Regions from separate parts of the Mesorhizobium sp. KR9-304 genome, predicted to be linked through region 3. Evidence: predicted binding sites of a transcription regulator. Region 3 holds the regulator's gene; each other region holds the start of a gene.

Region 1 (7,032 bases), on a different contig from region 3:
GGCGTGGGCGTATTCCGGCGGCCCTGTCCCCGGCCAGGGCTGGTGGAAGAAGAACTTAGCGGGCAGCGAGCGGAAGTCCCGCCCGTCACGCCTGGCGCTGGTCATTGGAAACCAGAACTATCGCAACATCGCCAAGCTTCTGAATCCGCTACGCGACGCCGACGCCGTTGCGGCCGCGCTGGAACAGCGCGGGTTCACCGTCATCAAGAAGGGCGACATGGACGCCGAAGGCCTCGCCCAGGCGATCAAGACCTTTGAGACGACGTTGTCCGTGAGTGGCGGGGTCGGGGTCTTCTACTATGCCGGGAACGCGGTCAATCTGGACGGAGAGGACATTCTGGTCCCGGTCGACGCAGTGTACGACAGCGCCGCGCGGACGGTGAAGGGGGGAATCAACCTGACGGCGCTGCAGCAGGAGATCAAGGCGGAGTCGCCGCTGGCCGAGAAGGACGACGGCATGTACGTCATCTATTCGGCGTCCAAGGGGCAGGCGTCGTCCGACGGAAAGCCCGGCCAGCATTCACCGTTCGCGAAGGCGTTCCTCGAGGTCCTGCAGACATCGGCGGACGACATTGTCGGGACCTACGACCTGATTTTCAAAAAGATGTCCGAGCCGGTCGTCGAAGACGAGGAAGAGCCTGCCGAAACCGGGCGGAAAAACATCGTTCGCCTCGGCAAGAGCTCGTTGAAGAAGCCGCAGCGGCCGCAAGTCCCGTATTTCGAGAAGCGCAGCGCGACGAAGTTCGTATTCAACGACGATTCGTTTGACGGCGGCATAGGCGTGTTGCGGATCCTTATCGTGGATTCCGCACGCGACGATCCGATGGGGACGAAGGTCGCTTCGCAGTAGTCGTCGCTTCGCAGTTCACGCTTCCGTCACGATCCGATCCATCGGAATATCGTGCGGCTGAGGGTGGATGGTGGGGATGCGCTGCGTCTCGTAGCCGACACCGATGACAAGCGGTTTTTGCGGCAGCGCGGCCAGCGTGCGGTCGAAGAAGCCGCCGCCGTATCCCAGGCGGTAGTTCCGCGGATCGACGCCGACGAGGGGGGCGATGACGATGTCGGGCATGACGGGATCGCCTTCGGCGGGAATCGGGATGTTCCAGACGCCCTTCTCGAGGCGGTCGCCCGGACGGTAGGCGCGAAATATCAGCGGCTGCGCCTTTTCCACCACGACGGGCAAGGCGGGCGTGCCGCCGCGCGCGGCGAGCGAAGCCAGCCAGGGGCGCAGGTCGGGCTCGCCGCGAAACGGCCAGTACAGGCTGACGATGCGGCCCGATACGTCTGCGACGATGGCGTCGAGCTGCGTGGCGATCCTCGCGGACATGGCGGCCCGCGCCTCGGCCGGGACCGCCAGCCGGGCAGCGATCAGGCGCTCGCGCTCGGTTTTCCGCCAGCGGGCGATTTCGGGCCAGGTTGGCGGTGTCATCGACGCCGCACCTGGTTGGAAGCGAGTTCGTGCATGAAAATGGGGAGCGCCCAGTGGCCGAGATCAACGGCAAGTTCGACTTATGAGGCTCCCATATCCCCGCGGGGCGCGGTACGCCCTGCCGGGTGCGACATTAAATGTTGCACAATCGAACTCCGATCTGGCAGCAACAGAGTACGGGAGTTCACGGCAAACACATTGTGCGCTATCTTGGCTCATTATACCCAGCCGGGCGGCTACTGTTGTTCGATGTATTCATAAGCTATGCGAGAGAAGATGCGGCACATGCCAAGCGTCTTTACGACGCGTTGTGTGCTCGCGGACTTACCGTTTGGTGGGATGGCAGCTTGCTCGGCGGTCAGGATTTCCGGAAGAGTATCCCGGACATTCTACGCGGGGTAAAGCGAGTCGTCGTTATATGGTCGAAGAACTCGGTTGGGTCCGACTTCGTGAGAGACGAGGCGGATGCGGCAAGACAGGACGGCAAACTGGTCCCGATCTCCATCGACGACGCAGCCCCGCCGATGGGTTTTCGAGGCATCCATACGATCAAGGCGAAGTCGATCGATGAGTCGATCGACTCGATTGTTGCGGCAATTGATTCTCGTCCATTTACCGCCACGAAAGTCGCGCGTTGGCGGATTGCGTTGTTAGCATGGCATAGGCCCGTGCTGCTAACACTCGCGGGGGTCGGGATCGGGGTAGCTAGCTATCATTTCTTGGGAAAGGCCCCCCAGCAAACGATAAAAATGGACGAACTAGTTGAAGTGCCTGGCACGACATCGCTTGTTGACGTCTTTGCACGGATCGACAGCCCGGCGCGCCCAGGAATACGCAACAATATCGACAGCAAGTTTCTGAAAAGTGGTGATAAAGTCTATGAAATAAGACAGATTGAAATAAGACAGATTGAATTCATAGTTCTCCCTCGATGACGTCGCATAATATGGCCTAAGGATGTCCGGTCGTTGTTGTTCGCGTTGGCTGCGGTGACCTCGAATACACACAGGTTCTATAGGGCTCAACCAAATTGCAGCCGTTCGCTTGCGGCGTCCGAAGATCGCGTGTGAGAGCAGCGGCATCTGCTGCGTAACGTCTCCGGTCAGGGAAGTGCCCGGCTGAACACGCAGTGTGACGGGTACGAAAGCGCGGCCAGCGGTTAAGACCCGGCAAAGGGTCATGCCGGCGTCACCTGGCCATGCTGGACTTGGCGAAGTTTCGGCGCGAAACTCTTCGCCGGGACTGTCTTTCCCATCCGAGTTTCCCGAGGAGAAAACCATGCCGGAGATGCTTCACCCAATGTCACGCCGGTCATTCCTGGCCGCTTCCGCCGCAGCGGGCGCGCTGGTGGTGTTGCATCCGTTCTCGGCGCGGGCGCAAGCCAACCAGGCGCATCTCAGGATCATGGAGACCACGGACCTGCACGTCCACGTGTTCCCCTACGACTATTACGCCGACAAGCCGAACGACACGATGGGCCTGGCGCGCACGGCGACCATCATCGACGCCATCCGCGCCGAGGCGACCAACTCGATCCTGGTCGACAATGGCGACTTCCTGCAGGGCAACCCGATGGGCGACTACATCGCCTACGAGCGCGGCATGAAGGAGGGCGACGTCCACCCCGTCGTCAAGGCGATGAACACGCTGGGCTACGACTGCTCGACGCTCGGCAACCACGAGTTCAACTACGGGCTGGACTTCATGTTCAAGGTGCTGGCGGGCTCGAACTTCCCGTTCGTCTGCGCCAATCTGACGAAGGGCCAGCTCGCTTCCGATCCAACCAAGGACGAGTTGTTCCTGAAGCCCTACGTGATCGTCGACAAGACGATCAAGGATGGAAGCGGCGACGAGCACCCGATCCGCATCGGGCTGATCGGCTTCGTGCCGCCGCAGATCATGACCTGGGATTCGCGCCACCTGACCGGAAAGGCGATGACCCGCGACATCGTCAAGGCAGGAGAGGCCTGGGTGCCGCGGATGAAGGAAGAGGGCGCCGACATCATCATCGCGCTGTCGCATTCGGGCATGGGCGAGCCGGGCTATGTCGAGATGGCGGAGAACGCATCGCTGGCGCTCGCCATGGTGCCAGGCATCGACGCCATCGTCACCGGCCACAGCCATCTCGACTTCCCCGGACCGAAGTTCCAAGGGAAGGACGGCACGGACATGCCGGGGCTCGATGGCGCCAAAGGCCTGGTCAACGGCAAGCCGGGGGTGATGGGCGGCTTCTGGGGCTCGCATCTCGGCCTGATCGACCTGATGCTCGAGCGGGACGGCAATGACTGGAAGGTGGTCGGCTCGACCGCCGAGGCGCGGCCGATCTCCAAGCGCGTCGACGGCAAGACGCAGGCGCTGGTCGAAAGCAAGACCGAGGTCGAGAACGCTGCCAAGGCCGAGCACGAAGCGACGCTTGCCTATGTGCGCACGCCGGTCGGCAAGACTTCCGCACCGCTGCATTCCTATTTCGCGCTGGTTGCCGACGACCCGTCCGTGCAGATCGTCTCGCAGGCGCAGACCTGGTATATCAAGGACATGCTGAAGGACACCGAGCACAAGGATTTGCCGGTGCTTTCGGCGGCGGCCCCCTTCAAGGCCGGTGGGCGCGGCGGGGCGGACTATTATACCGACGTTCCGGCCGGCGACGTGGCGATCAAGAACGTCGCCGATCTGTATCTTTATCCCAACACGGTGCAGGCGGTGGCGATATCAGGCGCGCAGGTGAAGGAATGGCTGGAGATGTCGGCCGGCATCTTCAACCGGATCGAGAAGGGCAAGGCCGACCAGCCGCTGATCAACCTCGACTTCCCGTCCTACAATTTCGATGTGATCGACGGCGTGACCTACAGGATCGACCTGTCGCAGCCGCCGAAATACGGGCCGAAGGGTGAGGTGCTGAACGCGAGTTCGAGCCGCATCGTCGATCTCATGTTCGACGGCAAGCCTATCGATCCGTCGCAGAAGTTCGTGGTGGCGTCGAACAACTACCGCGCGGGCGGCGGCGGCAATTTCCCCGAGATCAATGCCTCGAAGGTGATTTTCCAGGCGCCGGACACCAACCGGGACGTGATCGTGCGGTTCATCCTCGAGCAAGGCACGATCAATCCATCCGCGGACGCCAACTGGAGCTTTGCGCCGGTCGAGGGCGCGACGGTGATCTTCGAGACCGGGCCGAAGGCGAAGGACCACATTGCCGGCGTGAAGGCGGTGAAGATCGAGCCGGCGGGGGATGGAGCAGAGGGATTCGCGAAATACCGGATCGCACTGTGATTCCTGGCGCCCACCTTCGACAGCGGCTCGCGCTGACCTGAATTGCTGTCGGCGCGGAATGACGCCGCAACGCCACAGCTTGCCTGCGGGATTGAAAAGGCGGATGATTCCGTCAGCCAAGGGAGCAGGCCATGCGCTACGTCATCGGAATCTGCATCGTGACCGCGTTCCTCATCTGGGACTTCGGCTACAATGAGGGCCGATACATCACCTATGGCGTTATGGAGCTGAAGCGCCTCACCGCAATTGTCGGCGCGTAGGCTTTGTTTTTGCCGCAGTTCCAGACGGAAGCCCGGTTTCCAGTCTTCTCGTAATTGCTCCAGCGCCGGCGCGTAAATTCGTCACGGTTGACCTCGGCGGCAAGCCGACACAAAAGACGCCTCGCGAGCGTCAAGCGCTTTCGCGCCCGAATACCGGTTCCGACGGTTCGGGATCATGCTTCCGGAGGCGGATTTGATCAGGCACATCGTGTTTTTCAGCGCGAAGCGGCAGGAGGATGTCGAGGCGATGCGCGCCGGGCTTACGGCGCTCGGCACGATACCGCATTCGAGCCTGTTCGAAGTGTCGCTCAACTCCAAGGTCGACCCGTTGTCCGACGAGATCGACGTCGTGGTCTATGCGGAATTTCCCGACGAAGCGGCACTCGCAGCCTACAAGGCGCATCCGACCTATGCGGAGACGACCGCCACGGTGCGGCCGCTGCGCGAGCTCAGGCTTTCGGCCGATATCGTGGCGGCTAATGACGCGGTCCAGAGAAGAGACTGACCGAACCGCCGAGCTTTTCGACGATCCAGCGGTGCCGTTCGGCCGAAAGCGGCAGCAGGAACGCGCCTTCCCACTCGCCGGTCACCGGATCCTGCCCGCGATAGGCTAGCACTACCTGATCGGGAATATACGCGGCGAAGCGCTTCGCCACGTCGGCGCCGTAGACGCGCCAGTGGCCGTGCTTCTCGGGCTTGGGGAAACCCCAGTCGCGGCTGGCCTGCTCGCGGAACGGATCGGGGAAGGCGAGGTAGAGCAACCCGTCGGGCTTGGCGATGCGCAGCAGCTCCTTGAGCGCGGCGCGGTCGTCGCCGACATGCTCCAGCACATGCGAGCAGATGACAATGTCATAGGCCGCATCGGGCCGATCGATTGCCTGGATGTCCAGCCCGCCCGGCTCGCCGTAGACGGAGAGTTCGTGCAAGGCGAACCATGACGGATCGACGGTGGGGTCGGGGCTGAACTGGATCGCCTTCCAGGCGGAGAAGCTGTCTGGCCCGAGCCTGTCGAACATGATGCGAAAGATACGGTGCCGCTCCAGCGACTGGCAGCCGGCGCAGCGGGGCATGGCGCCATTGGGCGAGGCGCGCCCCTTCGGTCCAGGGCCAAAAACGGCGCCACCGCAGATAGGGCATCGCGGCTTGTCGGGTCTGGGGACGGCGGTTGTGGTCATACTGGAATCCTTGCGGCTCAGGCGGACGGAACATGCCATCCGATATGGCGCAAGCGAAAAAAAAGGCGTTCAAACCTTTCGGTTTTTGAACGCCGCCGCATGGCCTATCTGCCGGGAGCTTGCGTATTCCGCTTCAACACATACGATCTGACGCGGTGTCGCAGTTGCCGGCTGCGTCGCTCGGGCCGTGGCGGACACGCGATCAGGGGCTGTCCTCGTATTCCCCGGGAACGCAGAGTCCGCTTTCAACCGCGCGCGGGTCGCATTGTTTCGGCTTCTCGTTGTAGTCAGGCTCCTTCGTCGCCTTTGTGCCCTGGCATCCGGCCAGGGCCAAGAACATCATCGCAAAGACCAAACGCATCGCTTCCCCTCGTGTGATTGGTCTGAAGCTATCACAAAGGATGCCGACGACCTATTCCCGCGGAGTGAGCGCAACCGCAGAAAAGAAAAGCGCCCGGCGAGGGAGGAGGTTCGCCGGGCGTCAACTAAGCGGCGCCGCGGGAGGAGGTGCAGCGCCGATATCCAGAATCTAGGTAGTGCTTAAAGATTCGGCAATAGGGCGATCTGCCTGACCTATGGGCAGATTGTCGCAGCCAATCGCAGCGGGAATCGTTCGGAACGCCGCGGGGTAAGGTTTCGGAGATTTATTCGAGGCAAGATGGGGTCCTGACTTCGGGGATGACCATGCAATCGAGTCTGACGCTTAGCATCGGCCTGCCGGTCGCCCTCGTCATCATCATGCTTGGGCTCGGCCTGTCGCTGCGCGTAGAGGATTTCACGCGGGTTCTTTCGCGGCCATGGCCGATCGTGGTTGGTCTTGTTTGCCAGGTGGCAATTCTGCCGGTCCTCTGCTTTGGGCTCGTCTACCTTGCCGATCTGCCGCCAGCGATAAGCG
Region 2 (7,032 bases), on a different contig from region 3:
CCGAGCCGTAGAGCTGGCCGGTTTCGCCGGCCGAGCGGACCGCGACGAAGCTCTTGCCGTCGAGCGTCTCGGCGACCTTGCTGGCTTCCGCCTTGCGCTCGAGATTGCGCGCCTCGAGCTGTGCGCGCTGGCCCTCGAATTTATGCTTGTTGGCCTCGTTGGCGCGCAGCGCCTTGCCCTGCGGCAACAGGAAGTTGCGGGCAAAGCCGTCCTTGACCTTGACGGTGTCGCCCATCTGGCCGAGGCGGGAAATGCGTTCGAGAAGAATGACTTCCATGGTTCTGTCCTTTCGATGCCCGAAGGCCCCAAATCGCCCGAAGGCTTGAATCAAAAGACGAGGTCAGGAAGCAAGGGCGCCTGGCGCCGGTTTCGCTGTCCTGCCTGTCTGGCAGTTAGGGCGGCCATGACCCCGAAAAGTGCAGACTTCTCGGACAAGATCATGGGCAAGTGAAGCGCCCAACCCGGGATTTAATATGTGCTGCCGACCGCGCCCGTCGCGGAAGGAGCCGGCGCGGACGAACGCCCGCGCCGGTAAGCTCGTTACTTCACGATATAAGGCAGGAGCGCCAGGAAACGCGCGCGCTTGATCGCCTTGGCGAGTTCGCGCTGCTTCTTCTGGCTGACCGCCGTGATGCGCGACGGCACGATCTTGCCGCGCTCGGAAATGTAGCGCTGCAGGAGACGCACGTCCTTGTAGTCGATCTTCGGGGCATTGGCTCCGGAGAACGGGCAGGTCTTGCGGCGGCGATGAAACGGACGCCGGGTCGGGATCTGGTTGATGTCGACCATTATTCTGCAGCTCCTTCAACAGCTTCACGCGGGCGGCGCGGCGGGCGATCGTCGCGGTCGCCAAACGAACGCGGACCACGATCGCCACGGTCGCGGTCGCCGAAGCTGCGCGGGCCGCGATCACGGTCGCCGAAGCCACCGCGGTCGCCACGCTCGGAGCGCTCTTCGCGCTTCTGCATCATGGCGGAGATGCCTTCCTCATGCGCCTCGACCTTGACGGTCATGAAGCGCAGCACGTCTTCGGAGAGGCCCATCTGGCGCTCCATCTCCTTCAACGCCGCCGGCGGGCAGGTGAGGTCCATGAGGGTGTAGTATGCCTTGCGGTTCTTGTTCACCCGGTAGGTGAGGGACTTCAGTCCCCAGTTCTCAACCCGACCAACGCTGCCGCCGCCAGCGGTGATGACGCCCTTGTACTGTTCGACAAGCGCATCGACCTGCTGCTGCGACAGATCCTGCCGGGCAAGGAACACATGCTCGTATAGTGCCATTGTTCTCTAGCCTTTCGTTTCACGTCCCTGTCCGGTTCCCGCGGCAAAAGCCTCTGCAACTTGTCTGATCCTTCGGGAGCCTGGTGGGCTGCCTCGGGAGAGAAAGGCGCATTCGAGACGGTCGAGAGCGGAGACACGGGAGGCCGAAGCGCCTGCGGCTTCATCAAGGAGGCAACGCCTCCAACCCTCCGTTCAGCCCCCAGCAGGACCGGCAGATTGCGGCGGGCTATATAGGGGAAGGCCGGAAATGGCAAGCCCTGGGCGGTTACACGCCGGCCGGCCTGGGCAGGTTGGGGAAAAAGCGCTTCACCGTCCGCTGCTTGCCGAACAGCGCGTCGTACTGCAACAGCCGGAAGTCGTTGATCAGCGGGTCGATCAGTTTCTCCTGCGACCAGTCGGGCGTCGAGCCGGCCGGCGAGATCAGCACATGCCGCTCGATGACGTCGTATTTGGCGTCCACGCGGCCGAGGAAGCCTGTGTAGTATGGATGCTCGATGCCCGCCGCCTTGAACAGCTTCAACGGGATCAGCGACGGGCTGATCGCGCCGATATCCTTCATCGCGCCGTTCCTGTTCGACCAGACGACAAGCGGTGTCTCCCGGTGCAGGGCGAGCGCCTCCGGTGGCTCGCGCCGCTCCGGAACGGGCTCCTTGAGGAAGCCGGTCTCCGTATAGCCCTGGTTCAGCGGCGGCAAATGGTCGCCGAAGAAGACGATCACGGTGTGCCGGTCGCGCTTCGACGCCCAGTCCATCAGCCGTTTCAGGCTATGGTCGGCGTCGGCTATGCCCTCGGCATAGGAACGGATCGACTGGCGTGTCCAGTAGCTCGCGACCGAATCCACCTTTACCTTCGGGTCGCTATAGCGGTTCGGCTCATAAGGGCCGTGCCCCTGCAGGCTGACGGCGAAGGTGAAAAAGGGCCGGTCAGTTGCGTCCGACCGCCTGATGATTTCGTCGGTCAGCGAATCGTCCGACACCAAAGGCCCGCGCGAGGCCATCGGCGGCAGTTTCTCGATCGAGAGGAAGCGGTCGAAGCCGAACGCGTCGTAGACGTGCTCGCGGTTCCAGAACCAGCCCTCGAACGGATGAATCGCCGTCGTGTCGTAGCCCTGCGAGCGGAAGAAGTTCGCCAGCGACGGCACCGGCCCGCGGACATATTGCTGATAGGGAATGCTGCCATAGGGCAGGAAGGCGTTGGTGAAGCCGGTCAGCGCCTCGAATTCGACATTGGCGGTCATGCCGCCGAACTCGGGCGAGAACATCGAGCCGGAACGGACGGAGCGAACGGTCGGCATCGGGTCGGGCGTGATCGTCGTGCCTGGAAGCAACGTCGGGTCCCAGAACGATTCGCTCATCACCACGATGATGTCGGGCTTGTCGTCAGGCATGGCAACGCCGGTCGGGCCGGGCCGGATGGCGTCGAGCACGTCGTCCTCATAGCTCGGCGGCGCCGTGACCTTGGCCATCGGAACGTTGAGCGCGAATGCGATGGCAAAGCCGTTCGACGCATAGTTCTCCTTCTGGTCCCACATGATCGGGATGATCTGCAGCCGGTCGCGGGTCCAGGAGAAGGTGGCGAAATCCATGATGGAGGCGAAGAACGCAAGCGCCGGCAGAACGATGGCGAGCCTCGCCACGCGCATACGCCAGCGGATCGCCGGGAAGCGCCGGCGCCAATGCCGCCAGAGCGCGACGAGCAGCAGAAGCGCGACGACGCCGCCAACGCCGATCATGACTGCCGCCATAGGTCGTTCCTTGACCAAAAGCGGAGTCAGTTCGACGATCTGGCGGGAATAAAGGAAGTCGGTCGGATAGAGAGGATCGCCGAGATAGTGCGATTTCTGGTGGCCGATCGCAGCCAGCAGCAATGCGACGGGCGCGATGAACAATATGCCATTGTGACGGCGCCCGAACAGGGCATCGAAACCGATAAGCAGCAGCGCGAACAGCACGATGGTGGTCCAGCCCGGACGGAAAGGCTGCTGGAAAAAATTGAGGGTCTGCTGCAGCGAGCCGCGCGCAATGAGTTCGACCAGAAAAACCAGGACGGCCGAAAGGAGGACTGTAATCGTAAGCGACCCGGCGCGTTCAAGCGTCCGCCGCTCGCGCCAGCGGAACCCGCTGCGCCCGGTATCGGTCTCGTCCGCCGCGGGCGATATGACCGCATTCTGCTTTGCCAACTCAAGATCCTCAATGCGTCTTAGGACTGCAATCTACCTGTCATGGTTCCGTCACAAAAAACCAGTCCCTGTGTCGGAAATGAGAAGCCGGCGTGGTTTTTTCCGGGTCAGTTTTGGCATGTGGAATGGCTTCGGCAATTTGCTGCTGCCCTTGACTTGGCCATCCTGCTTGTTTCAGAGGCAGGCGTCGCAACGAAACCGGGACCCCAAGCATGGCCATCGCATTCACGTTTCCGGGGCAGGGCAGCCAGGCTCTGGGCATGGGCAAGGATCTTGCCGAGGCGTTTCCCGAGGCCCGGAAAGTGTTCGAAGAGGTCGACGACGCGCTCGGCGAGAAGCTGTCGAAGCTGATCTGGGAAGGCCCCGAAGAGACGCTGACGCTCACCGCCAACGCGCAGCCGGCGCTGATGGCGGTCTCGATGGCGGCGATCCGGGCACTGGATTCGCGGGGCTTTGTGCTGAAGGACAAGGTCGCCTACGTGGCCGGCCACTCGCTCGGGGAATATTCCGCACTTGCCGCGGCAGGCATGTTCTCGGTCGCAGACGCGGCGAAGCTTCTGCGCATCCGCGGCAACGCCATGCAGGCTGCCGTTCCAGCGGGCGTCGGCGCGATGGCGGCGATCCTCGGGCTGGATGAGCCGGCCGTCGAGGCCGCATGCGCCGAGGCCGCGCAAGGGTCGGTGTGTCAGATCGCCAACGACAACGGTGCCGGACAATTGGTGATTTCGGGCGAGAAGGCGGCTGTCGAGCGCGCCGCGAAGCTCTGCACCGACAAGGGCGCCAAGCGCGCGCTGATGCTGCAGGTTTCGGCGCCCTTCCACTCGGCGCTGATGGCGCCGGCGGCCGACGTCATGCGCGAAGCGCTGTCGAAGGTCGCCAAGCAGGCGCCGGCCGTGCCAGTGGTTTCCAACGTCGTGGTGCAACCGCTCAGCGACCCGGACGAGATCGTCAAGCGGCTGGTGGAGCAGGTGACCGGCCGCGTCCGCTGGCGCGAGACCGTCGAATGGTTCGGCGCCAACGGCGTGACGGCGCTCTATGAAGTCGGCGCCGGCAAGGTGCTTTCGGGCCTGGCGCGCCGTATCAACCGCGACGTCGCTACCGCCGCGATCGGCACGCCTGCCGACGTGGAAGCGGCGCTGGCGGCGCTTGGTTAACTGCGAGGGTAGGGATGCTCACCAAGCGGCAAACGATCAAACTATGGTTTTTGACGGTTGCCGCATTTTTGGTTTGGACTTTGGGCGGATGGCTGGTTCTTCAGCATCAGCCTGACGGCAGTCCGTTGATCCAGTGGTATTCCGGGGCTGCTGTAGGCATACTGCTGTTTGGTGTTCTGCTTACGTTTTCGATAGTCTTCTCCAGCTTGTTCCATCTGATGTTTGTCGCTACACGCGCCGACGACATCGTCCGGAAAAACGGGCACGTCCTGTATTGTGTTTTCTGGAGAGAACTGCAGGACCACATCGACAATTGCGTAAAAGCCAGCCCGAAGTGAGGGAAACATGTTCGAACTGACCGGCCGCAAGGCACTCGTGACAGGCGCTTCCGGCGGCATCGGCGAGGCGATCGCCGAGATGCTGCACGCCCAGGGCGCGATTGTCGGCCTGCACGGCACCAAGGTCGAGAAGCTCGAGGGCCTTGCCGCCAAGCTCGGCGACCGGGTCAAGATTTTCCCGGCCAACCTCTCCAACCGCGACGAGGTCAAGGCGTTGGGCCAAAAGGCCGAAGCCGAGCTCGAAGGCGTCGACATATTGGTCAACAATGCCGGCATCACCAAGGACGGCCTTTTCGTGCGCATGTCTGATGCCGACTGGGATTCCGTGCTGGAGGTCAACCTGACCGCCGTGTTCCGCCTGACGCGCGAACTGACGCATCCGATGATGCGCCGCCGCTTCGGCCGCATCATCAACATCACCTCCGTCGTCGGCGTCACGGGAAATCCCGGCCAGACCAACTATTGCGCCTCGAAGGCCGGCATGATCGGATTCTCGAAATCGCTTGCGCAGGAGATCGCCACCCGCTCGATCACCGTCAACTGCGTCGCTCCGGGTTTCATCGAATCCGCCATGACCGACAAACTGAACGACAAGCAGAAGGAGGCGATCATGGCGGCGATCCCGACAAAGCGGATGGGAACCAGCGCCGAGGTGGCATCCGCCGTCGCCTATCTCGCCTCCAACGAGGCCGGCTACGTGACCGGGCAGACCATCCACGTCAATGGCGGCATGGCGATGATCTGATCCACAGGGCCTTTTCGCCTTGGACCTCAGGGTTTTTTCGTGTAATGCGCCTCTCAACCGGGCGCTTCGCCAGGAACCCGGCCGGGAGCGTTGCGTTTCCGGCGGGCCATATCTTTGAACTTGATTAGCGCCGTTCGGGCGGCTAACGAAGACAGACACTAGTAAGGCGAGGATGCCCAAATGAGCGACACCGCAGAGCGCGTCAAGAAGATCGTTGTGGAACATCTCGGCGTCGATGCCGAGAAGGTAACCGAGCAGGCGAGCTTCATCGATGACCTCGGCGCCGACAGCCTCGACACGGTCGAACTCGTCATGGCGTTCGAAGAGGAATTCGGGGTCGAGATTCCCGACGACGCCGCCGAAACCATCCTGACGGTCGGCGACGCCGTGAAATACATCGACAAGGCTTCGGCCTGACCCCTTTCGCAGTCCCCGGCAGTTGAGGAGCGCCCGCCATGCGGCGTGTCGTCGTTACCGGCATGGGTCTCGTCTCGCCCTTGGGCGTTGGCGTCGAGCATAGCTGGCGCGAGCTCCTGACCGGGCGCAGCGCCTGCACGCGCATCACCAAGTTCGACGTCACCGACTATGCCGCCAAGATCGCGCATTCCGTACCGCGCGGCGACGGCAGCAACGGGACGTTGAATCCCGAGAGCGTGCTCGAGCCCAAGGAACTGCGCAAGATCACCGACTTCATCCTCTATGGGATCGCGGCTGCCGACGAGGCGCTGAAGGATTCCGGCTGGGAGCCGAAGACGGAGGCCGAGCGCTGCGCCACCGGCGTGCTGATGGGCTCGGGCATCGGCGGGCTGGAAGGCATCGCCGAGAACGCCATCATCCTGAAGGAACGCGGGCCGCGCCGCATCAGCCCGTTCTTCGTTCCGGCCAACATCATCAATCTGATATCCGGCCAGATATCGATCCGGCACGGGCTGAAGGGTCCGAACCACGCGGTCGTCACCGCTTGTTCGACCGGCGCGCATGCGATCGGCGACGCCGCTCGGCTGATCATCTTCGGCGATGCCGACGTGATGGTGGCGGGCGGTGCCGAAGCGCCGATCACGCCGCTCGGCGTCGCCGGCTTCGCCGCCTGCAGGGCGCTGTCGACCGAGCGCAACGACCAGCCGGAGAAGGCGTCGCGCCCCTACGACCGCGACCGCGACGGTTTTGTCCTAGGCGAAGGCGCCGGCGCCGTCATCCTGGAAGAGCTGGAGCACGCCAAGGCGCGCGGCGCTAAGATCTATGCCGAGGTGGTCGGTTACGGCCTGACCGGCGATGCCTACCACATTACGGCTCCGGCAGAGGACGGCGACGGCGCATTCCGCTGCATGACGGCGGCATT
Region 3 (7,032 bases):
CGCTGCCGATCGACCTCTCGGCGGCCAAGGTCGATCCGGCGAATCCCGGTGCGGCCAACTATGCGACAATTGCGCAAGACGCCCTGTCGGCAAAATTCCCCGGCGTCGAGAGCCGCCAGGACCGCAGGCTGTTGCGGGGGCTGCTTTCATCGGGTTCAGGCGACATCCTGCGACGGGACATCGCCGACGATCCGTCGTTGCTCGGCAAGACCGTCGACTACTCGTTTCCGCTCGACGACTTCGCCGACCTCTACTTCAAGGGGTTAATTGCCGACAAGGGTTCGGACACGGCGATCGCCACGACCGTTGCGCCCTCGGGCACCACTGGCGACATTGAAGTAACGTTCGGCGACGACAGCATAGCCAGCCTTGCCCGCGGCTACGGTGCGATCGAGGAAAACGGCGTTTTACGCCTGACCAGCGGAGCGGCCTCGCTGTTCGTTGCGCTCGACGGCGGCATGGTCAAACTCACGGAGATTTCGACCGCCGGCGGCGCGACAGTCGCTAAGGGCACCGTTCTCAAGCCGCTGGACAGCAATGCCGCCGCGGCGGCCGGCGCCGCCATGCTGCGCGTCATCAATACGCCCGAGAGCTCGCGCAAGATTTCCGACAAGGAGATCGTCTGGCTCGACGAGTTGAAGGCGCAGAACCTGATCCAGACCCGGTTCAATACGATCTTCTTCTTCACTGGGGCCAGCCGCGAGCCGGAACTGGCCGGCATCTGGGGGGCCGTCGTCGGCTCGTTCCTGACAATGATAGTGACACTCGCCATCGCATTTCCGATCGGCGTCTCGGCGGCGCTCTATCTCGAAGAATTTGCCACGAAGAACCGCTGGACCACGATCATCGAGGTCAACATCAACAATCTCGCGGCGGTGCCTTCGATAGTCTACGGCTTGCTTGGCCTCGCGGTTTTCCTGAATTTCTTCGGCCTGCCACGTTCGGCGCCGGTCGTCGGCGGCATGGTGCTCGCGCTGATGACCCTGCCGATTATCATTATCGCCTCACGCGCCTCGCTGCGCGCGGTGCCGCCATCGATCCGCGAAGCCGCGCTTGGCATTGGCGCCTCCAAGGTGCAGATGGTCTTTCATCACGTCCTGCCGCTGGCGATGCCAGGTATAATGACGGGCACCATCCTCGGCATGGCGCATGCGCTTGGCGAGACGGCGCCTCTTTTGATGATCGGCATGGTCGCCTTCATCGTCGACATTCCGGGCGGCTTCACCGATCCGGCGACGATTCTCCCAGTCCAGATATTCATGTGGGCTGACTTCCCCGAAGCAGGCTTCCAGCAGAAAACCTCTGCCGCGATCCTAATCCTGCTGGCATTTCTGGTAATCATGAACGCGATTGCGGTGATCCTGCGCAAGCGTTTCGAGCGGCGCTGGTAGCGGAGTTGAGGATATGAACATCATGACTGAAGCGGCCGTGGAGCAGAAAATCATGACTGGTTTGGACGGGCCGGTCTTCAAGATGAAGGGCGACAAGGTCTCGGTCTACTACGGTGAGAAGCGTGCGCTGTTCGACGTCGATCTCAACATCCGCGAAAAGCAGGTGACAGCATTGATCGGCCCCTCGGGCTGCGGCAAGTCGACCTTCCTTCGCTGCCTCAACCGCATGAACGATACGATCAGCATAGCCAGGGTGACCGGCAGAATCACGCTTGACAACGAAGACATCTACGACAAGTCGATCGACGTCGTGGAGCTCAGGGCCCGCGTCGGCATGGTGTTCCAGAAGCCGAACCCGTTCCCGAAGTCGATCTACGAGAACATCGCCTACGGCCCGCGCATCCATGGCTTGACCAAAAGCCGGGCGGATCTCGACGAGGTCGTCGAGAGGAGCCTGAAGAAGGCGGCGCTCTGGAACGAGGTCAAGGACCGTCTCACGGAATCCGGCACCGGCCTGTCGGGCGGTCAGCAGCAGCGCCTCTGCATCGCGCGTGCCATCGCCGTCTCCCCGGAGGTGATCCTCATGGACGAGCCCTGCTCGGCGCTCGATCCGATCGCCACCGCCAAGGTCGAGGAGTTGATCGACGAACTGCGCTCAAACTACACGATCGTCATCGTCACCCACTCGATGCAGCAGGCGGCACGCGTCTCGCAGCGCACTGCGATGTTCCATCTCGGCTACCTCGTCGAGGAGGGCGCTACCGACAAGATGTTCACCAACCCCGACGACAAGCGTACCCAGGACTACATCACCGGCCGCTTCGGCTGATTGACTGTTCCTGTTGCGACAGATCACGAGGACCTAGATCATGGGCGAACATACGGTCACCTCGTTTGACGAGGACCTCGACCACATCCAGCGGCTCATCCGCGACATGAGCGATCTCGCAGGCTCGATGGTCGGCTCTTCGATCCGTGCGCTGCTTGCATCCGACAATGCGCTTGCGCAGCGGGTCGTTTCCGACGACGTGATCATGGACGCGCGGCAGCGCGAGATCGACGACCGTGCGATCACCCTGATCGCCAAGCGCCAGCCCATGGCACAGGATCTGCGCGCGGTGGTCGGTGCGATCCGCATGGCCGGCGATCTCGAGCGAATAGGCGATCTAGCGAAGAATATCGCCAAGCGCGCCGGCGCGGTCGGGCAAGGTGCTGCGCCACGCGGCCTCTCGCACGGCATCGAGGCCATGGCGGAGCTGGTGCTCGGACAGGTGCAAGGTGTCGTCGGCCTCTACGTTGCGCGCGACGCCGACGGGCTGCGCACCCTGCGCATGGACGACGAGAAGATCGACGTCAAATACACGGCGGTGTTCCGCGAGCTTCTTACCTACATGATGGAAGATCCGCGCAACATCACGGCCTGCACGCATCTGCTGTTCTGCGCGAAGAATCTCGAGCGCATCGGCGATCACGTGACCAACATCGCGGAAAACGCCTATTATGTGGTAACCGGCGAGCAACTGCCGGCGAACCGTCCCAAGCTCGACGAGACCGCGCTGGCGGTTCTGGCCGAGTAGGATCAGGACACACCCAAGGGACACCCGAAGATGATCGCGCCGAAGATCATGGTGGTGGAAGACGAGGAGCCGCTAGGCGTGCTCCTGCGCTACAATCTCGAGGCCGAGGGCTACCAGGTCGAGATCGTGACGCGCGGCGACGAGGCGGAAATCCGGCTGCAGGAGCATGCGCCCGACCTGCTTGTGCTCGACTGGATGATCCCGGCGATCTCGGGCATCGAGCTCTGCCGGCGGCTCAGGATGCGGCCCGAGACGCAGCGCCTGCCCATCATCATGTTGACGGCGCGTGGCGAGGAGAGCGACCGCGTGCGCGGGCTTTCCACCGGCGCCGACGACTATCTCGTAAAACCATTCTCGACGCCGGAATTCATGGCGCGGGTGCGGGCGTTGCTCAGGCGCGCCAGGCCCGAGGTGCTGTCCTCGGTGCTCAAGGTCGGCGACATCATGCTCGACCGCGAGGCGCACCGGGTCTACCGCAAGAAGAACGAGATCAAGCTCGGGCCGACGGAATTCCGCCTGCTCGAGTTCATGATGCGGCACCCCGGCCGCGTCTTCTCACGCAGCCAGTTGCTCGACAATGTCTGGGGCGAGACGATCTATATCGACGAGCGCACCGTCGACGTGCATGTCGGCCGCCTGCGCAAGGCAGTCAACAATGGACGCATGCCTGATGTCATACGCACGATACGCGGCGCCGGCTACGCAATCCGCGAAGACTGAACTTCCGAAAATCTGACCGCCGCAAGCGACTCTTGCCGAGCCGACGTGTCCGGTGCATATTATTCCGGGCGCCGAAAAAAATAAAAAGCGCTTTTGGGAGGGGTCATGCGTTTACTGGGCCGCGTGCTTGCGGCGTGTGCTGTCATTGCGCTGGCGTGGTGCGCGACGCTGCCGGCCAAAGCGGCCGATCGCCCGACGCCGCAGGAAATGCTGCGCGACTGGTATTACCTGATGAACGAACTGGTTCGGCACACGGCGACTTATTCGCCACCGGTAGCAAGTCGCTCATTCGGCTATCTGGGTGTTACCGCGTTCGAGGCAGCCGTGGGAGGCTCGGACAGACTGGTGTCACTGGCGGGCCAGTTGCCTGGGCTGGATGCGGTGCCGGCGCGCGATGTCGCCGCCGTCTACGATGAGACGATCGTCATAAATGCCGCGATGTCGGATGCGATCGTCTACTATTTTGGCAATACCGGTCCGACGGGGCTGCGCGCTATCAAGGCCGCGCAGACGAAATGGCGCGGACGGGCCATTTCTGGCGTCTCCGAGGACGTCGTGGTGCGCAGCGAGACATTCGGCAAGGCCATGGCCTCCAGTATCCACGAATGGTCGCTGACCGATGGCGGCGCGGTCATCGACAATATGGGATTCCCTGAAGATTGGGATTTACCCAAGGGGGAAGGCAAGTGGGTGCCGACCAGCCCGATCCGCCAGCAGCAGCTGCCGCTGCTGCCCGAATGGGGAAATAACCGTACTTTTGCCGTGCCTTCTGGCGCTACCTGCAAGCTACCGGGCAACCCGCCCTTCAGTTTCGAACCGGACACCCAATTCTACAGGGAGGCCAACGAGGTCTATGAGACCGTCAAGAATGCGACGCCCGAGCAGGCAACCATCGCACGCTTCTGGTCCGACGATCCGATGCTGTCTATGACGCCCCCGGGCCACTGGGTATCGATTGCCCTCCAGGTCGCCGAACGCGCCAACCTGTCGCTGGAAGACAATGTCGACCTGCTCGCGCGCATGGGCGTGGCCATGTCGGATGCCTTTGTCGGCTGCTGGCGCGAGAAATACGCCTACAACCTCATTCGCCCTATCACCTATATCAAGAAGGCCATCGACCCCAAGTGGGAGCCTATTCTGAATACGCCGCCCTTCCCGGAGTACCCCAGCGGACACAGCACGGTGTCCGGCGCCATGGACGCAGTACTGACGGGGTTCTTTGGTGACGACTATGCCTTCGAAGATAAGACAGGCTCGCCCGACGGACGCAAACCGCGCAACTACAAGAGTTTCCATGAGGCCGCCGAAGAGGCCGGCATCTCCCGGCTTTATGGCGGCATCCATTTCCGCTCCGCCATAGTCGATGGGCTCGCGCAGGGGCGGTGCATCGGCGAATACACGAACGCGCTCAAGACGAGGAAATAACCATGCGCCTCGCGTCTTTTGGACTCGCTGCAGCGCTGGGGTGCGCCGGGGTAACCACCGCGTTTTCCGTGGAGAATTCGCCTGATATCCCGAGCTTCGTCGAGGAGACCGCAAGCGCCGGAATCGACAGCGTCTATAAGGGTGAGTGGGAGTACATGGTCGGCGGCGGCGCGGCGTCCTTCGACTGCAACGACGACGGATATCCGGAGATTTTGCTGGCCGGCGGCGAGCAGCCCGCGAAGTTCTATCGCAATGCAAGCAGCCAAGGCGGCGCGCTGAAGTTCACGGCCGAGCAGAGCGGTCTTGAGTTGGACAAAGTCACCGGCGCCTATCCCCTCGACGTCGACGGTAATGGCGTCAGGGATGTTGTGCTGCTGCGTGTCGGCGAGAACGTCGTGATGCGTGGCCTAGGCGGCTGCAGGTTCGAGCGCGCCAACGAGGAGTGGGGCTTCACCGGTGGCGATTCATGGTGGACCTCGCTTGCGGCGACCTGGGAAAAGGGCGCCGACTGGCCGACGATCGCGGTCGGCAGCTACATCGACCGCCACGAAGAGATTTCTCCCTGGGGATCGTGCACCGACAACTTTCTGCTGCGCCCTGCGGCCGGCGAGCGCAAGTTCGGCGCGCCGGTCGCGCTGAAGCCGAGCTTCTGCCCGCTGTCGATGCTGTTCACCGACTGGAACCGGTCCGGCACGCCGTCGCTGCGCGTTTCCAACGACCGCGAATATTACGAAGGCGGCCAGGAGCAGATGTGGAAGATCGAACCGGGCATTGAGCCGGCGCTCTATAGCGCTGCCGAAGGGTGGAAGTTCCTGCGCATCTGGGGCATGGGCATCGCCAGCTACGACCTGAATTTCGATGGCTATCCGGAATATTTCCTGACCAGCATGGCCGACAACAAGCTGCAGACGCTGGCGGTGGCGCCGGCGGACGGCGCCCCGCCAAAGCCGTCATACGCCGACGTCGCCTATCCCAGGAACGTCACCGCGCACCGGCCCTATAAGGGCGAAGACCTGAAGCCCAGCACGGCCTGGCACACGCAATTCGAGGACGTGAACAATGACGGCCTCGTCGATCTGTTCATCGCCAAGGGCAATGTCTGGGATATGCCGGATTTCGCGATGAAGGATCCCAACAACCTGCTGCTGCAGCAGAGTGACGGCAAGTTCATGGAGGCCGGCGACAAGGCCGGCGTCGCCAGCGTGGAGCAGGCGAGGGGCGCGGCGCTCGCCGATTTCAATCTCGACGGGCTGGTCGACCTAGTGGTGGTCAACCGCAATTCGCCCGCGCAGATTTGGCGCAACGCCAGCACGGACGTGGGACACTGGATCGAAGTGAAGATCGAGCAGCCGGGTCCGAACCGCGACGCCATCGGCGCATGGATCGAGATACGCTGCGAGGGCATGCCTGTCATGCGGCGCGAAGCGACGGTCGGCGGCGGACATGCCGGCGGTCAGTTGGGCTGGCGGCATTTCGGGCTGGGCAAGGTTTCGGCGGCCGAGCTGCGCGTGATCTGGCCAGACGGCACCAGCGGAGACTGGCAGCCTGTCGACGCCGGCCGCTTCTACATATTGAAGCGCGGGGAGCCGCCCCGGGCGTTCGATCCGGCGTAGGTTTGCTCGCCGGCCGCGCGGCTTGCGCCGGGTCAGGCGACCTCCTTGCCGGCGTCGAGCGCCTCTAGGCCGACGGCGAAAATCTCCTGGTCGACGAAGGCAAGCGCCCGCATCGCGCAGCCCTGCAGGATGAGCGGCAGCTCATCGGCCACAGTGTCGAACGATATGGCGTCGGAGTGCTGACCACCGGCAGTCTGCGCGATGGCGGTGCGGATGTACGGCTCCAGGAGGTCGAATGCGGCGGCGCCACCCCCGACGAATGCGACCGGCGCCGGGTCGATCAGCGCAAAAAGGCTGCCGAGACCG

Evidence for each region. Region 3 encodes PhoB, which activates phosphate uptake and scavenging genes when phosphate is short. Its sites were predicted from a motif close to TGTCATNNANCTGTCAT; they were not measured.
Region 1: a site for PhoB is predicted at 2,608-2,624, ahead of ABLE71_RS13505 (bifunctional 2',3'-cyclic-nucleotide 2'-phosphodiesterase/3'-nucleotidase). Genes of this name have one in related genera too.
Region 2: a site for PhoB is predicted at 3,495-3,511, ahead of ABLE71_RS13890 (LTA synthase family protein). Genes of this name have one in related genera too.

The regions. Positions count from the first base shown of each region.
Region 1 covers NZ_JBDZDN010000002.1:250,119-257,150, reverse strand. Annotated here, with positions in the region: gene ABLE71_RS13520 (TIR domain-containing protein) at 1-850, shown strand, start outside; gene ABLE71_RS13515 (5-formyltetrahydrofolate cyclo-ligase) at 866-1,432, opposite strand; gene ABLE71_RS13510 (toll/interleukin-1 receptor domain-containing protein) at 1,675-2,367, shown strand; gene ABLE71_RS13505 (bifunctional 2',3'-cyclic-nucleotide 2'-phosphodiesterase/3'-nucleotidase) at 2,711-4,702, shown strand; gene ABLE71_RS13500 (hypothetical protein) at 4,834-4,962, shown strand; gene ABLE71_RS13495 (Dabb family protein) at 5,156-5,467, shown strand; gene ABLE71_RS13490 (methyltransferase domain-containing protein) at 5,439-6,137, opposite strand; gene ABLE71_RS13485 (bile acid:sodium symporter family protein) at 6,822-7,032, shown strand, end outside.
Region 2 covers NZ_JBDZDN010000002.1:336,070-343,101, reverse strand. Annotated here, with positions in the region: gene rplI (50S ribosomal protein L9) at 1-277, opposite strand, end outside; gene rpsR (30S ribosomal protein S18) at 541-789, opposite strand; gene rpsF (30S ribosomal protein S6) at 789-1,277, opposite strand; gene ABLE71_RS13890 (LTA synthase family protein) at 1,543-3,345, opposite strand; gene fabD (ACP S-malonyltransferase) at 3,669-4,610, shown strand; gene ABLE71_RS13880 (hypothetical protein) at 4,625-4,948, shown strand; gene fabG (3-oxoacyl-[acyl-carrier-protein] reductase) at 4,956-5,693, shown strand; gene ABLE71_RS13870 (acyl carrier protein) at 5,874-6,110, shown strand; gene fabF (beta-ketoacyl-ACP synthase II) at 6,149-7,032, shown strand, end outside.
Region 3 covers NZ_JBDZDN010000001.1:2,121,810-2,128,841, forward strand. Annotated here, with positions in the region: gene pstA (phosphate ABC transporter permease PstA) at 1-1,391, shown strand, start outside; gene pstB (phosphate ABC transporter ATP-binding protein PstB) at 1,405-2,220, shown strand; gene phoU (phosphate signaling complex protein PhoU) at 2,261-2,968, shown strand; gene phoB (phosphate regulon transcriptional regulator PhoB) at 2,999-3,688, shown strand; gene ABLE71_RS10260 (vanadium-dependent haloperoxidase) at 3,794-5,113, shown strand; gene ABLE71_RS10265 (CRTAC1 family protein) at 5,116-6,726, shown strand; gene ABLE71_RS10270 (ROK family transcriptional regulator) at 6,759-7,032, opposite strand, start outside.